DNA from 4 places in the Pantoea sp. X-Soil-MYKO-1289 genome. Region 1 is predicted to be linked to each of the others. Evidence: predicted binding sites of a transcription regulator. Region 1 holds the regulator's gene; each other region holds the start of a gene.
The links. The regulator LexA, encoded in region 1, represses DNA repair genes until DNA is damaged. The targets are predictions, from matches to a motif close to TNCTGTATGTACATACAGNA.

Region 1 (3,735 bases):
TTTCCCAGTCTGAGACTTCTTTCTCTGCCTCATCCTTAGCGTAACCGTAGCGTTCCTGAATTTTGCCGACAAGCTGATCGCGTTTACCTTCGATAACCTGCATGTCATCGTCGGTCAGCTTGCCCCATTTTTCTTTGAATTTGCCTTTGAACTGCTTCCAGTTACCGCTCGCTTCGTCTTTATTCATGTCAGACCTCCACGTCATCCTTAGTTTTACATACCACCACACATTGGCAGTACGACAATACAAAGCGCTGCTGTGTCGCGCTGTTGTAAGGTAATTATAGTAGACGAATCGGCAACCGGCGCATAAATACAGAATAATCCGTCAGGCGCAGCGTGTTACGGCTGCCGCTGCGCGCGCAAATTAACTTTGAAACCAGCGTTTTAAGCGCCATTCACGCCGCCAGATCAGCCAAAGCGAAACGCCGCGTAGCGCAAGAAAAACCGTGACCGCCAGCCATAAACCGTGATTGCCTAGCCAGGGGAGAGTCAGCAATGTCAGGAAATAGCCCAGCGCGGCCATCGCCATACTGTTGCGCATTTCGCGTCCGCGCGTCGCGCCGATAAACAGGCCGTCCAGCAGATAGCACCATACGCCCGCCAGCGGCAGAACGATCTGCCAGATAAGATAGCGATCGACCAGCTGCCGCAGCGACTCCAGCGAGGTCAGCATCGACACGATAGCGTCGCCGCTCGCCGCGTAAATAAGCGCAAAGGCGAGCGCGACCATGCCCGCCTGTCGGCAGGCGGCGCGCCACACCGACAGCAGTCGTTTGCCGTCGCGCGCGCCATAGGCCTCGCCGGAGACGGCTTCCACCGCGTAGGCGAAGCCGTCGAGCGCATAGGCGGTAAAGGTGATGAACATCAGCAGCACGGCATTAGCGGCGACAATTTCCGACCCCAGTCGCGCGCCGATAAGCGTCAGCGAGGCAAAGCAGAGCTGCAGCAGCAGCGAGCGCAGCATAATGTCGCGATTGAGGCGCAGCAGGCGGCTGATATCGCCGCGCCAGCTCTCTTTCAACATCGCTATCGAGATGCCGCGTAGCTTCAGTACGCGCCACACCATCGCCAGTCCGACCGCCAGCGTAACATATTCCGCCAGCGCCGTGGCGCTCGCCGCCCCTGCCACGCCCCACTTCAGCCCGAGCACCAGCCAGAGATCGAGCAGAATATTGACCGCGTTGCCCACCACCAGCAGCACGACCGGCGCGCGGGCGTACTGCACGCCCAGCAGCCAGCCGAGGATCACCATATTCGCCAGCGTCGCCGGCGCGCTGAGCCAGCGGATATTAATAAAGATCGCGGCCTGCTCCTGCACCTGCGGATCGCCGCCCGCCAGCCGACCTGTCAGCGCGCTGAGCGGCTCGCGCAGCAGGATAAACAGCAGGCCCGCAAGCAGCGCCATCAGTAGCGGCTGCGTCAGGGCGCGCGCCAGCGCCTGCGTATCCCGCGCGCCAAAGGCCTGCGCGGTAATGCCGGTGGTGCTCATGCGCAGAAAGAGTAAAAGCATAAAGACGAAGCTGGTCGCGGTCGCGCCAATCGCTACGCCGCCAAGGTAAACCGGACTGTCGAGATGGCCGATAACGGCAGTGTCCACCAGGCCAAGCAGCGGCACGGTGATATTGGAGAGGATCATCGGCAGCGCCAGCCGCCAGAGTTGTCGGTCGTCAGCAGAGAAGAGACGCATCAGCCGGTCCATGCCTGAAAACGTTAAAAGAAGCGAGGCGGCCCCGGCGCGACGTTAGCCGCAGGAGACGCGTGAAAAGATTAGCGTACAGACGCCTGACGAAGGGATGCAGGCGTCTGAAGGCCAGCGGTCAGAGCCACTCGCCGTTGCGCACCACGCCTACCGCCAGACCTTCAACGGTCAGCGACTGCGTGCGGGTGTCGACGATAATCGGCTCGAAGTCGTTGTTTTCCGGCAGCAGATGAACCACGGTGCCCTGCTTTTTCCAGCGCTTTACCGTGACTTCGTCATCAATGCGCGCCACGACGACCTGACCGTTACGTACATCCTGCGTTTTATGCACAGCCAGCAGATCGCCATCCATAATGCCGATATCTTTCATCGACATACCGGCGACGCGCAGCAGGAAGTCAGCAGAGGGCTTGAACAGGTCGGGATCGACTTTGTAGTGCGTTTCAATGTGTTCCTGCGCCAGCAGCGGCTCGCCGGCGGCGACGCGGCCGATTAACGGCAGTCCGTTGGACTCTTCCTCTTCCATCAGCAGGCGAATGCCGCGTGATGCGCCGGAAACGATCTCGATAACGCCTTTACGCGCCAGCGCTTTGAGGTGTTCTTCGGCGGCGTTGGGGGAACGGAACCCCAGCTGCGAGGCGATCTCCGCACGCGTTGGCGGCATGCCCGTCTGGTTGATATGGTCGCGAATCAGGTCATAAACCTGTTGCTGCCTGGTGGTTAATGCTTTCATCCCGCCCCCTGGTTGTTTATACAGTCGCTGTGAGTATATACAGGTATTGGCGAAATGAAAACCAAAACCCAGGGAAATAACAGCCATTTGGGTAATTCTGGAAAGGCTATCGCAAATGGGTCCAGAGCAGCGCGACCCAGACAAACAGCGCCAGTATGATAGTGAGCAAGACGGCGGCGGATCCCATATCTTTCGCCCGCCCCGCCAGCGGATGACGCTCCTGGCCGATGCGGTCGACCACCGCTTCAATCGCGCTGTTGAGGATCTCGACGATGATCACCAGCACCACCGATCCGATCATCAGGATGCGCGCCACGGTGTCGACATCCAGCCAGCAGGCGATGACGATCGCGACGATGGCGGCCGTAGCTTCCTGACGAAACGCGGCTTCATGCTGCCAGGCGGCGCGCAGCCCCTGCCACGAGTAGCCTGCCGCTTTTACAATCCTGAGTAAACCGGTGGTATTACTTGCCATTGCGAGGGAACCCTTTTAGTTGTTTGACGTCAATGTCTGGGCCAGGTGCGTTTGGCACCACCACAGATCTTCGCAGCACTTTCTGATATGCTTGCGGCGCTTTGCTAACAAGAGGCTTCATGTTGTCTATGTCAGGTTGGCGTAAACTTTATTATAAATTGTTGAATTTACCACTTTCTATTCTGGTAAAAACGAAGGCTATTCCGGGCGATCCCGTTTCCGAACATGGACTCGATCCGACGCGGCCGATTATGTACGTGCTGCCATACGATTCCAAGGCGGATTTGCTGACGCTGCGCCAGCAGTGTCTGAAGCATAATTTGCCCGATCCGCTGTCGCCGCTGGAAATCGACGGCGCGCTGCTGCCGCGCCACGTGTTTATCCACGACGGTCCGCGCGTATTCCCCCATTTCGGGCCGAATACGGAATCGGTGAAGATTTTCCACGAGTACCTCGATCTGCACCGCAGCAATCCTCAGCTCGATATCCAGATGCTGCCGGTATCGGTGATGTTCGGGCGCGCGCCTGGCCGCGAGGTTCAGGGCGACGATGCGCCACACCTGCGCGAGCTTAACGGGGTTGAAAAGTTCTTCGCTATTATCTGGCACGGCCGCGACAGCTTTGTGCGCTTTTCCCCCACCGTTTCGCTGCGCTGGATGGCGACGCAGCATGGCACCGACAAATCGATCGCGCAGAAACTGGCGCGCGTGGCGCGCATTCATTTCGCGCGCCAGCGTTTAGCCGCGGTCGGCCCGCGTCTGCCGGCGCGTCAGGATCTCTTCAACAAGCTGCTGCAGTCCAAGGCGATTGAAAAAGCGGTGGAAG
Region 2 (3,735 bases), 2.3 Mb from region 1:
CGGCCGCCGTAAGCGCGTTGCTGGCGCAGCCAGCGGGTCAGTTCCTGTTGCCGGGTTTTGTTCATGCGAGACCGTAGCGTTATCGATATCCAGGAAAGAATAAGAAGGTAGCTTTCAGGCGCCTGAATCTAGCACGGCGGCATAAAAAAAGGCGACTGAAAAACAGTCGCCCCGAATAAGTAAGATCAGCTAATTAACAACTCACCGATCGTTTTTAACCAGACCGTCGAGATAGCGCTCGGCGTCCAGCGCGGCCATACAGCCGGTGCCGGCAGAGGTGATCGCCTGGCGATAGATATGGTCCATCACGTCGCCTGCGGCGAACACGCCGGGGATGCTGGTCTGGGTAGCGTTGCCGTGCAGGCCGGACTGAACCTTGATATAGCCGTTCTCCAGCGCCAGCTGGCCTTCGAAGATCGCCGTATTCGGGCTATGGCCGATGGCGACGAACAGACCCGCCACTTCCAGCGACTCGGTCTCCGCTTCGTTCAGCGTCGAGCGCAGCGTCAGGCCGGTCACGCCCATCTGGTCGCCAACCACCTCTTCCAGCGTGCGATCGGTGTGCAGCACGATATTGCCGCTGCGCACTTTTTCCATCAGGCGATCGATCAGGATTTTCTCCGCGCGGAAGCTGTCGCGACGGTGAATCAGGTGCACTTCCGCCGCGATGTTCGCCAGATAGAGCGCCTCTTCCACCGCGGTATTGCCGCCGCCGATCACCGCGACTTTCTGGTTGCGGTAAAAGAAGCCGTCGCAGGTGGCGCAGGCGGAAACGCCTTTGCCTTTAAACGCCTCTTCGGAAGGCAGGCCCAGATAGCGCGCCGAAGCGCCGGTCGCGATAATCAGCGCGTCAGCGGTGTATTCGGCGCTGTCGCCGATAAGACGGAACGGACGGTTCTGCAGATCGACGGTGTGAATATGGTCGAAAATGATTTCCGTGTTGAATTTTTCGGCATGCTCATGCATGCGCTCCATCAGCGAGGGACCAGTGAGATCGTGCGGGTCGCCGGGCCAGTTCTCTACCTCGGTGGTGGTGGTCAGCTGACCGCCTTTTTCGAGGCCGGTGATCAGCACCGGATTCAGGTTAGCGCGAGCAGCATAGACCGCTGCGGTATAACCCGCTGGGCCTGAGCCCAGAATGAGCAATTTACTGTGTTTGGCCGTACTCATATGATCCTCAGTTTCATTCGGCTGACAACATGACCTGGGATTGTAGGGAATTTACCGTGGCAAAAAAAGGGCTGAGGAATTTTGTTGCCGATAGCTGCAAACGGCGTAGACGATAACGGCGGGTTCTGCACGTCGGCTGCGCTAAAAGGGGGCAATAATCGGTTTTTACTGGTGCAAAAGTACAAAAATTCTCATTTAAAAACAGTTACCCAGCAGTCTGTCTGGCATCTTGTCCTGAATTTGGTCTTTTTACTTTGACAATCGCCTGCGCTTTTGCGAAAACAATGGCAGAAGCGAAGAAGAAGGAGAGAGTCAAAACAGGGTTTCGTTCCTCGTTTTGCCCCTTTATTCCCGATAAATTACAGCCTGGCATAGGTAATGACGCATGATGTGGACAGACAACATGCGTCATGCGGATGGATGCGCGACAGCGCACAGGCTTTGATTCTTCGCTTCACTAATGCCTTGAACAGTGAACGTTTCCAGGGCGTGGCAGGTAAAGGGAAGGAATTAAGAGAGACAATAATAATGGTAGACAATAAGAAACGCCCCGGAAAAGATCTCGACAGGATCGACAGAAATATTCTGAATGAGCTTCAGAAAGATGGTCGTATTTCCAACGTAGAGCTTTCCAAACGCGTAGGATTATCGCCTACGCCATGTCTTGAGCGTGTGCGTCGTCTGGAACGTCAGGGTTTTATTCTTGGCTATACCGCGCAGCTTAACCCGCACTATCTCGATGCATCGCTGCTGGTTTTTGTTGAGATTACTCTGAATCGTGGCGCGCCGGATGTGTTTGAACAGTTTAACGCCGCTGTGCAAAAACTTGAGGAAACTCAAGAGTGTCACCTGGTTTCCGGCGACTTCGACTACCTGCTGAAGACGCGCGTGCCGGATATGTCCGCCTACCGTAAGCTGCTTGGCGAAACCCTGCTGCGCCTGCCGGGGGTCAACGACACCCGCACTTACGTGGTGATGGAAGAGGTCAAACAGAGTAATCGGCTGGTGATCAAAACCCGATAACGCAGCGCAGGTGCAAAACCTGCGATATTTCGATACACTCCTGTGAATTCATACAGGACCAGCGTCGGGCTTGCCCGACGCTGTTGCCTTCATAATTTACAGGCACCTGGAGAGTTCTCTTGAGCCAGGAATACACAGAAGACAAAGAAGTTTCGTTAAAACCGCTGAGCAGTGGGCGTCGTCTGCTGGAAGCGTTGCTTATTCTCGTCTCGCTTTTCGCCGTCTATCTGATGGTCTCGCTCGTCAGCTTCAATCCTTCCGATCCGAGCTGGTCGCAAACCGCCTGGCATGAGCCGATTCATAATCTCGGCGGCGGCGTGGGGGCCTGGCTGGCGGATACGCTGCTGTTTAGCTTCGGCGTAATGGCCTACGCCATTCCGCCGGTGATCGTCGGACTCTGCTGGATCGCCTTTCGCCAGCGCGATCAGCAGGACTACATCGACTATTTCGCTATCGGCCTGCGCCTGATCGGCGTGCTGGCGCTGGTAGTGACCACCTGCGGCCTGGCCGCGCTCAACGCCGACGATATCTGGTATTTCGCCTCCGGCGGCGTTATCGGCAGCCTGGTGAGCAACGCCATTGCGCCCTGGTTCTCGCCGGCTACCGGCACGCTGGCGCTGCTCTGCGTCTGGGCGGCGGGCATTACGCTCTATACCGGCTGGTCATGGCTGACCATCGCCGAGCGCATCGGCGGCGTAGTAATGGGCGTGCTGACGTTCGCCAGCAACCGTTCGCGCCGCGACGAGCCGTGGCAGGAAGACGAGGACGAGATCGACGCTGACGTCGCGCCGCGCTTTGAGGCGGCCGCGCAGGATGAAGAGGATGTGCTGCTTGCCGCGCCGCGCGCGCCGGCCGCTCAGGCTGCGCCTGATGCCGCCGATCCGCTGCTGGCGAAAGCCGCTGCGGCGACGGACGCCGCGCTGACGTCCGCCGCCCAGGCCGCAGGCGTTGCCGCTGCCGCGTCGCCAGCGCCGACTGCCGCCGCTTCGGCGACGAATGCGGTACCGGCCGTTACGCCTGCTCCGGCTACGCCAGAAGCGGGTAGTTCGCCAGCGACGCCGACATTCTCCGCGCCTGCTGCAACGTCCGCCGCGCCTGTAGCGGCTGCGGCCGTACAGACTCCGACCGCCGTACAGGCTTCGACGCCTAACGCCTTCTCCGCGCCTCAGCAGCCCGCCAGCGCCTTTGCGCCAGCGACCGAGCAGCCCGCAGCGCCCGTCGAGCCGCCGCGCTACCGTTTTGAGATGCCGCAAGAGCCTGCCGCGCCCGCCTTTACCGGCTGGGAAGAGGACGAAGGTCCGCAGATGGGCAACTGGCGCGACGCCGATATGACCGCAACGGCGAGCGCCGCTGCCGCTGCCGCCGCGCAGGCAAGCTCTGCGCCGCTGTTCGATATCGTGCCGGAAACCAACCACAATCCGCAGGTGAAGCAGGGCATTGGACCGGCGCTGCCGCGTCCTAATCCGGTAAAACTGCCGACGCGACGCGAGCTCGCCTCCTACGGCATCAAGCTGCCTTCGCAGCGTATGGCGGAAGAAAAAG
Region 3 (3,735 bases), on a different replicon from region 1:
TGGGCTGCTGGCACGGCGCGACGGGCAAACCGGCGAACAGGGCCAGCCGCGCCGAATCAGCTATCCTGCGTGCTGGAGCGATCTGTTGATGCCGTGCAGGATCGGCATGGCGTACAGCTAATTTGCCTTTTTGCTGGCTCAACTGGCGAAAGGTGCCAGGCTTAGCCCATCGCTGAAACACCTTGATGGAGTCTCCCTATGGGCCGAGTTAAGATCCGGTGCCTTAAATGTGGAGAGCGCCGTTTCCAGTACACGCGGAAAGATGATGAAAAACAGACGCCTCATGGCGCTGTCTGCCTGAGTTGCGGCCGGCAGATTGATCGGGATAATCTCTATCAGCTTTCTCTGGTTATGCGGCAGCCGGACGAGAACGACGACAGCTAAATGAACCGCCGCACGCCGCCTCTTTATCTACAAAAACAGAATAATTTATAGGCTTGCAATGAAAATCCGCTTTCTGTCAGCCAATGAGCACAAGCTGACCGAGGTACGCAAAATCCTCGAACCGGTGGGCGTCGACGTCCTGCCTATCTCGCGTCGCATCGACGAAATCCAGACGGAAAACGAAATTGCGCTGGTACGCGACAAGCTCACCAGGGCGTTTTCCATTATCGGTCGCCCGCTGTTTGTCGAACATACCGGTCTCTATCTCGATGGGCTAAACGGTCTGCCAGCCGGGCTGACGCGCATCTTCTGGAACCGGCTGGAGGCGGAGCGTTTCGCCAAGCTGGTGCAGGGGCTCGACAGCCAGGCGGTGACGGCGAAAACCGTGCTGGGCTACTGCGACGGACGCAAAATGTATCAGTTTCATGGCGAAGTGCGCGGCACCATTGCCGCCAGACCCGTCGGGCCACGTGAGTTTCAGTGGGACTGCGTGTTTATCCCGGAAGGTTATAGCCAGACTTTCGCCGAGATGGGCGAGCTGAAAAATGAGATCTCGATGCGTAAGCTGGCGCTCGATCGCTTCGCTGAATTTCTGAAAACCGCCCGAGGAGTGGCATGAAACCTGAACTGAAACGCGCCTATGACTCTGGCAAGCTGATCCTCTTCGCCGGCGCCGGCATCTCGCGCAATCTGGGGCTGCCGGAGTGGCATGAGCTGATCGCTCATCTGGCGAACGAGCTGGGCTACGATCCGAAAATCTTCAACACCTACGGCACCCATCTTTCGCTGGCGGAATACTACAAGCAGAAGAAAGGGTCGCTGGGGCCGCTGCGCAGCTGGATGGATCGCGAGTGGCATCGCCCGGACATTGATGTCCGGTCGTCAGAAATTCATACCATGATTACGCAGGGCAACTTTAGCCGCATCTATACCACCAACTATGACCGCTGGCTGGAAGCGGCGCATGAGGCGCACGGCGTGCCCTATAGCAAAGTCGCCAACGCGGCGGATCTGGTGGCGCTCACCGAGGACAAGCGACATATCATCAAACTGCACGGCGATTTCGACGACGACACCTCTATCGTGCTGGATGAAAGCAGCTATTTTGAACGCCTCTATTTCGACTCGCCGCTCGATATCAAACTGACCCACGACGTGATGGGCAATTCGGTGCTGTTCGTCGGCTACAGCATCAGCGATTTTAATATCCGCCTGCTGTTCTACCGCCTGACGAAAATGTGGGGCAGAACCGGCCTGGCGACCGCGCGGCCGAAGTCATATCTCTTCACCAACCGCAATAATCCGGTGGCGCGCGAAGTGCTGGGGCAGTGGGGAATCGAAATGATCGTGTCGGAAGAGGACGACCCGCGCAAAGCGCTGGCGGACTTTCTTAATGAATTGATTTCATAAGGCAAAATTTCATTTCACCTGGCGTGGCGATAGCGTTGAAAAAAGGATGCAATCTGTCCGTATGAGGGATATACTGTATATATTAACAGTATCGGAGAGGCAAAAATGGCTGTCGAAATTAAATACGTAGTCGTCAAGAAGGGTGAAGAGAAAATGACGTTTGCCAGCAAAAAAGAGGCGGATGCCTACGACAAGATGCTCGACATGGCGGAGGCCTTTACCGACTGGTTAGCGCAGCATCAGCCCGATATGGATGAGTCTCAGGCGGAAACGCTCGGCCTGTTGCTTGCAGAGCAGAAAGATGCGATTCAGCATATCCTGCGCACCAGCAAACTTCCGGATGCGGCTGACGCGGCGAAAAACGTGCGCGCCGCAGAAGGCGCTGATCAGAGCGCCGAAGGCGACGTCGCTCAAACCAAGAAAGTGCGCGCCGTTAAGGCCGCTTAACGTTATCCTGATATCAAAGACGCGCCGCAGCGCTTTTGCCTGCGGCGCATTTTCGTATATGAGTAGCCTCGGCAGTCAGGCGCCCCTGATCCGCAGGCTTTTGCGCGTCAGTGAGCGAACAGAGAGAAGGTGCCGAAATAGTAGCTTGCCATCCACGCCACATAGACCAGCCACACCACTAAACCTGCCGTTAAACCTAATTTACTCGTCATCAGCCTGCCTCCATTAGATGTGCGGTTACCGGAACCGTTGACACAAATTGACAGAAGGCTGCGAGGCGCGGATTGTTCTGGATCAAAAAACCTGCATACAGCGCTAAAGCGTTACCTCGGCGTAGATCAAAAAGCTTAGGGCAGGTCGGTACGATCGCCGCGCGTGGTGGGGTGCGAGATCACCAGAAATTCGACCTCGCTGTCGCTGTCGTTACGGGCCTGATGCTTCGCTTCGGGAGGGATTTCCAGACCCTCATGAGCGTTAAGCAGGTGACGCTCGCCTTCTAGCTCCATACAGAGCGTGCCGCGCAGTACAAAAAAGAATTGCCGACTCTGGGCATGATAGTGACGAATCTCCGCTGTACCGGCGGGCATCCGCTCGTGGATGATCGTGAGATCCTGCCGCTGCAGCAGTGTCCAGCCCTCGCATTTGTCGCCCCAGAAATAGTGTTCGGCATTCTCTTTCGATACCATGTTGATCTTCCTTATCCGCGTTATGGAACCGATACCATAACGATTCTGCCGGCAAAAAAACACGTCTTTTCAATCATCTTGTTTCTGATGCTCGCTTTTCATACCCTGGATAAAAGAAAACCCGCCGCTGGCGGGTTTTTTATAGTGAAGCGATGACCTGGTTACTGCGCCGGACGCGCTTTATTGCGCGAACGCAGCTTTTTAATCAGACGGTGCGCCTCGGCCTCGCTGGCTACCGCAGGCGAGGAGCCGCGCAGCGGTTTACGCGCCGATTCGTGCAGCGTCAGCACGGTGATCAGGCCAATCACGCCTGCGCCCATCAGGTAGTAGGCGGGCATCATCAGGTTATGCGTGGTATCCACCAGCCAGGCGGTAATCAACGGCGTGGTGCCGCCGAACAGCGACACGGAGAGGTTAAAGCCGATAGCCAGCGCGCTGTAGCGGATGTCGGTAACAAACAGCGCCGGCAGGGTGGCGGGCATCGAGCCGCTGAAGCAGGTATGCAGCGCGCCCAGCACAATCAGTCCGGCGAACACAAGCCACATATTGCCCGACGTCACCAGCATCATGCAGGGGATCGCCAGCAGGATCAGGCCAATCGCGCCGCTGCCGATGACCGGGCGACGGCCAAGGCGATCGGCCCAGTGTCCCCAGAACAGCGTCAGCGGCATCATCACGAACATCACCACCATAATCAGCAGCAGGCTGCTCAGCTCGCCCATGCCGAGGATGCCGGTCAGATAGCTCGGCATATAGGAGGTCAGCATGTAGTTGGAGACGTTAAACAGCAGCACCAGACCAATACATT
Region 4 (3,735 bases), 2.4 Mb from region 1:
TCCGCTTCGTTCGCCAGCAGCGGCTCATAGCGCATCTGCGGGATCACCAGCTTGCCCTGCTCGACGTGATTAAAGGGCGAGTCGAGCGCCACGAATCGGTCGCCGGCTTTCTCGCTCAGGCCCGACATCTCCTGCAGGCGGCCGAAGCTGTTGAGCGAGCGCAGCGTAGCGGAGGTCATCACCACATGAGGAATTTTGCGCCACAGCAGCTTCTCCAGCTGATCGCTGACGCGAATGCCGGCGCAGTGAAACAGCAGATGCGCCTGGCCGTCGCGCAGCTCGCGCGTGATCCACTTCGACACCGGCGCGCCCGACGCTTTCGGCATTGCCGCCAGCCGCCACAGCTTGCTGACTGATTCGAACCAGCCGAACTGGCGGTTAAGCTGCAGCAGATTGCGGTGCAAACGCATCAGATCGACGCTGCCGGTCTGTTCGCTGAGGGCGTTGATCAGTCCTTCCGCCAGGCCGCGCAGCGCGTCGCTCAGCTTGAACAGGCGCGCGCAGAGGGCCAGCAGCTCTTCAGGCAGCTCGCCGAGCACAAAGCGAAACTCGCCCGGCTGGTTGTCGGCGGGCAGCAGCGGATTGAGCGCCTGGCTCAGCGTCGTCAGCAGCTCGCGCAGTTCCTCGCAGTGCGCCTTGAGACGCTCGGGGTTGCTGAGCGGCGGCGGCGATTTCGGGCGCATCTGCGTCATAATGCCCTCTACCAGCCGCACGAAGAGATCGAGCTGCAGGCTGCTCCAGCCGGGCGTGATGTCGGCGCTCATCTCCAGCGCGTCGCGCGCCACCTCCGGCAGATGGTGGCCTTCGTCCAGCACCAGCATCAGGTGCTTCGGCGGCGGCAGCACCGACTCGTTCTCCATCGCCGCCATCACTAGCGCATGGTTAGCCACCACGACATCCACCTGCTCGATTTCACGACGGGCGACGAAAAAGGGACATTCGCGATACCAGCGGCAGTGCGCGCCGAGACAGCTCGCTTTGTCGGTCGAGAGGCGCTGCCACAGGCTGTCGCTGATATTCTCTTCGCTGTGGTCGCGCAGTCCGTCCCAGGCGTAGCTGCCGAGCGCCTTCTCCAGTCGGCCGCACTGCGTCTGCTCCTCCTGAGTGCTGCTTACCGCCTCGTCGTCAAGATAGAGCAGCAGATCGCCCTGCTGGTCGTCGCTGGCCGCCAGCGCCGCCAGATTGCGCGGACAGACGTAGCGACCGCGCCCGAAGGCGGCGGTAAAGGTAAGATCGGGAATGATCTTTTTCAGCAGAGGCAGATCTTTGGTAAAGATCTGATCCTGCAGCGCCACGTTGGCGGTGCTGACGATCAGGGTCTTCTCTTCGGCGCGGCTCGCCGCGATGCCGGGGATCAGGTAAGAGAGGGTTTTGCCGACGCCGGTCGGCGCCTCAATCGCCAGATGGCGCGCGTCGTCGCCCGCCAGGCACTTCGCCACTTCGGCGATCATCTGGCGCTGCGGCGCGCGGGGAATAAAGTCCGGCACCTGCTGCTGTAGCGCCTTATACCACTGCGCTATCTGGCTTTTTATTGCTGCTGTCAGGGCCATAGTCGTTTACCGCCGGGTGAAAATGGCCTGTATTTTTACACAGTAATCCGCCAGCGTCAGCTTTGAGGCGCATTTTTTCGCGCCGTCTCGAAGAATTGCGCAGCGGAAAAATCTTGCCGTAGCCAGCGGCCGGGCTTCAGCGCTATGGTGTCGCATCACCGCCGTTCTCATAAGGAAGAAGAGATGATTTTTCCCCACCGCGCCTTTGCCGCTCTCTGCGCCCTGCTGCTCTGGATGGCGCAGGCCGCCGCGCAGCCGACCTATCAGCTGGAGCAGGTGGTGGAGCTGAGCCGCCACGGCGTGCGTCCGCCCACGCCGGGCAACCGCAAAGAGATCGAGGCCGCCACGCAGCGTCCCTGGACGGTATGGAGCACGCGCGACGGCGAGCTGACGGGCCACGGCTATGCGGCGGTGGTCAATAAAGGGCGCTGGGAGGGCGAACATTATCGTCAGCTCGGCCTGCTGACGGCCGGCTGCCCGCAGCCGCAGGATATCTACGTGCGCGCCAGCCCGCTGCAGCGCACCCGCGCCACCGCCGAAGCGCTGGTGGACGGCGCCTTTCCCGGCTGCGGCGTGCCGGTGCATCACGTGGCAGATGAAGCCGATCCGCTGTTCCAGACCGACGCCTTCGCCGCAACGGCGACCGATCCTGCGCGGCAGCGGGCGGCGGTCGCGGCGAAGGCGGGCGATCTGGCCGCGCGGCAGCGGGCGCTACAGCCCGCCGTTCAGGCGCTGAAGCAGGCGGTGTGTCTCTCGGACGCCCAGTGCGCGCTGTTCGATCAGCCGTGGCAGATCCGCCAGAGCAAAGGCGGCCACGCCTATATCGCCGGCCTGAGCGTGATGGCGAGCATGGCGGAAACGCTGCGCCTCGGCTGGAGCGAGAACCTGCCGCTCAGCCAGATCGCCTGGGGCCATATCACCCGCTCGGCGCAGATCACCGCCATTCTCCCGCTGCTGACGGCGAACTACGACCTCAGCAACGACGTGCTCTACAGCGCGCAAAAGCGCGGCTCGATTCTGCTCAACGCTATGCTGGAGGCAGCGGAAAGCCGCGACGCCGCGCCACATGCGCGCTGGCTGCTGCTGGTGGCTCACGACACCAATATCGCGATGGTGCGTACTCTGATGGGCTTTAGCTGGACGCTGCCCGGCTACGCGCGCGGCAATATCCCGCCCGGCGGCGCTCTTGTGCTGGAGCGCTGGCGCGACAACGCCAGCGGTGAACGCTTTCTGCGCGTCTATTTTCAGGCGCAAAGCCTGGATGACCTGCGCCGTTTGCAGCCGATCGACGCCGCGCATCCGCTGCTGCGCGAGGAGTGGCGGCAGGCGGGATGCCGTGTGACGCCGGTGGGCACCCTCTGCCCGCTGGCGCGTGCCGTTCGCACGCTAAGCCAGCAGATTGACCCGCGGGCGGTGACGCCGGTCAGCTATGCGCTGCCCTGACCATCCAGCCGTTTGCCCAGACATTGCGCCTGCGGCATTGCGGCATAAGGTCCGAATGCGGCAATAGGCTGAAAGCCGTGGCGTGCGTAAAACGCCAGCGCGCGCGCGTTGACGCGGCGCGTCTCCAGCCACAGCTGGCGATATCCCGCCAGCAGCGCCTGCTGCTCAAGGAAGTGCAGCAGCGCCGCGCCAGCGCCCTGGCTTCCGGGCAGCGCGAACATGCGTTTAAGCTCAGCCACGCCGGGCTGCAGCGGGCGAAAGGCGCCGCATCCAACCGGCTGCCGCTGCGCATTCCGGGCCACGGCGAAGCAGCGTCCCGGCATCGCCATTTCCGCCGCATCAAAACGGGCACGGCCGCTGCTGCCGGTTAACTGCGCCAGGGTGTCGGAAAGCCGATCCAGCAGCCAGCGAGCGTCGGGATGATCCGCATCTTCACGCGCGACCTGGATCATGGCAGGGGCTTCAGCGGCTTAAACATTACCGTCGTCGCCTCCAGCTCGCCCGCGATCGATTCGGCGTAGCCTGGAATCGAGCCGGCAATCTGCCAGCCGAGCGAAAGATAGAGCTGCGTGGCGACGTCGCCGCTGCGGGTGTCCAGCACCAGCAGCGTTTTGCCCAGCGCCTGCGCGCGCTGCTCGGCCAGCCGCATCAGCTGGCGCGCGATGCCCTGACGGCGAGCGGCGGGATGCACCAGCAGCTTGTTTATCTCCGCGCGATGGCGGCCGTTGGGCATCACGGCGGC

Region 2: AC6I7Z_RS06990 (DNA translocase FtsK 4TM domain-containing protein) is a predicted target of LexA. The motif match lies at 2,232-2,251, and genes of this name have one in related genera.
Region 3: AC6I7Z_RS20540 (YebG family protein) is a predicted target of LexA. The motif match lies at 1,866-1,885, and genes of this name have one in related genera.
Region 4: dinG (ATP-dependent DNA helicase DinG) is a predicted target of LexA. The motif match lies at 1,576-1,595, and genes of this name have one in related genera.

What each region holds. Positions count from the first base shown of each region.
Region 1 is NZ_AP036004.1:3,733,684-3,737,418, forward strand. It holds gene AC6I7Z_RS17795 (CsbD family protein) at 1-187, opposite strand, end outside; gene dinF (MATE family efflux transporter DinF) at 368-1,690, opposite strand; gene lexA (transcriptional repressor LexA) at 1,821-2,435, opposite strand; gene AC6I7Z_RS17810 (diacylglycerol kinase) at 2,542-2,910, opposite strand; gene plsB (glycerol-3-phosphate 1-O-acyltransferase PlsB) at 3,039-3,735, shown strand, end outside.
Region 2 is NZ_AP036004.1:1,457,354-1,461,088, forward strand. It holds gene cydD (heme ABC transporter permease/ATP-binding protein CydD) at 1-65, opposite strand, end outside; gene trxB (thioredoxin-disulfide reductase) at 202-1,170, opposite strand; gene lrp (leucine-responsive transcriptional regulator Lrp) at 1,699-2,193, shown strand; gene AC6I7Z_RS06990 (DNA translocase FtsK 4TM domain-containing protein) at 2,313-3,735, shown strand, end outside.
Region 3 is NZ_AP036005.1:239,497-243,231, forward strand. It holds gene AC6I7Z_RS20525 (ECs_2282 family putative zinc-binding protein) at 199-384, shown strand; gene AC6I7Z_RS20530 (non-canonical purine NTP pyrophosphatase) at 443-1,003, shown strand; gene AC6I7Z_RS20535 (SIR2 family protein) at 1,000-1,794, shown strand; gene AC6I7Z_RS20540 (YebG family protein) at 1,900-2,241, shown strand; gene AC6I7Z_RS20545 (cupin domain-containing protein) at 2,589-2,927, opposite strand; gene proP (glycine betaine/L-proline transporter ProP) at 3,089-3,735, opposite strand, start outside.
Region 4 is NZ_AP036004.1:1,376,790-1,380,524, reverse strand. It holds gene dinG (ATP-dependent DNA helicase DinG) at 1-1,550, opposite strand, end outside; gene AC6I7Z_RS06610 (histidine-type phosphatase) at 1,734-2,993, shown strand; gene AC6I7Z_RS06605 (GNAT family N-acetyltransferase) at 2,978-3,445, opposite strand; gene AC6I7Z_RS06600 (GNAT family N-acetyltransferase) at 3,442-3,735, opposite strand, start outside.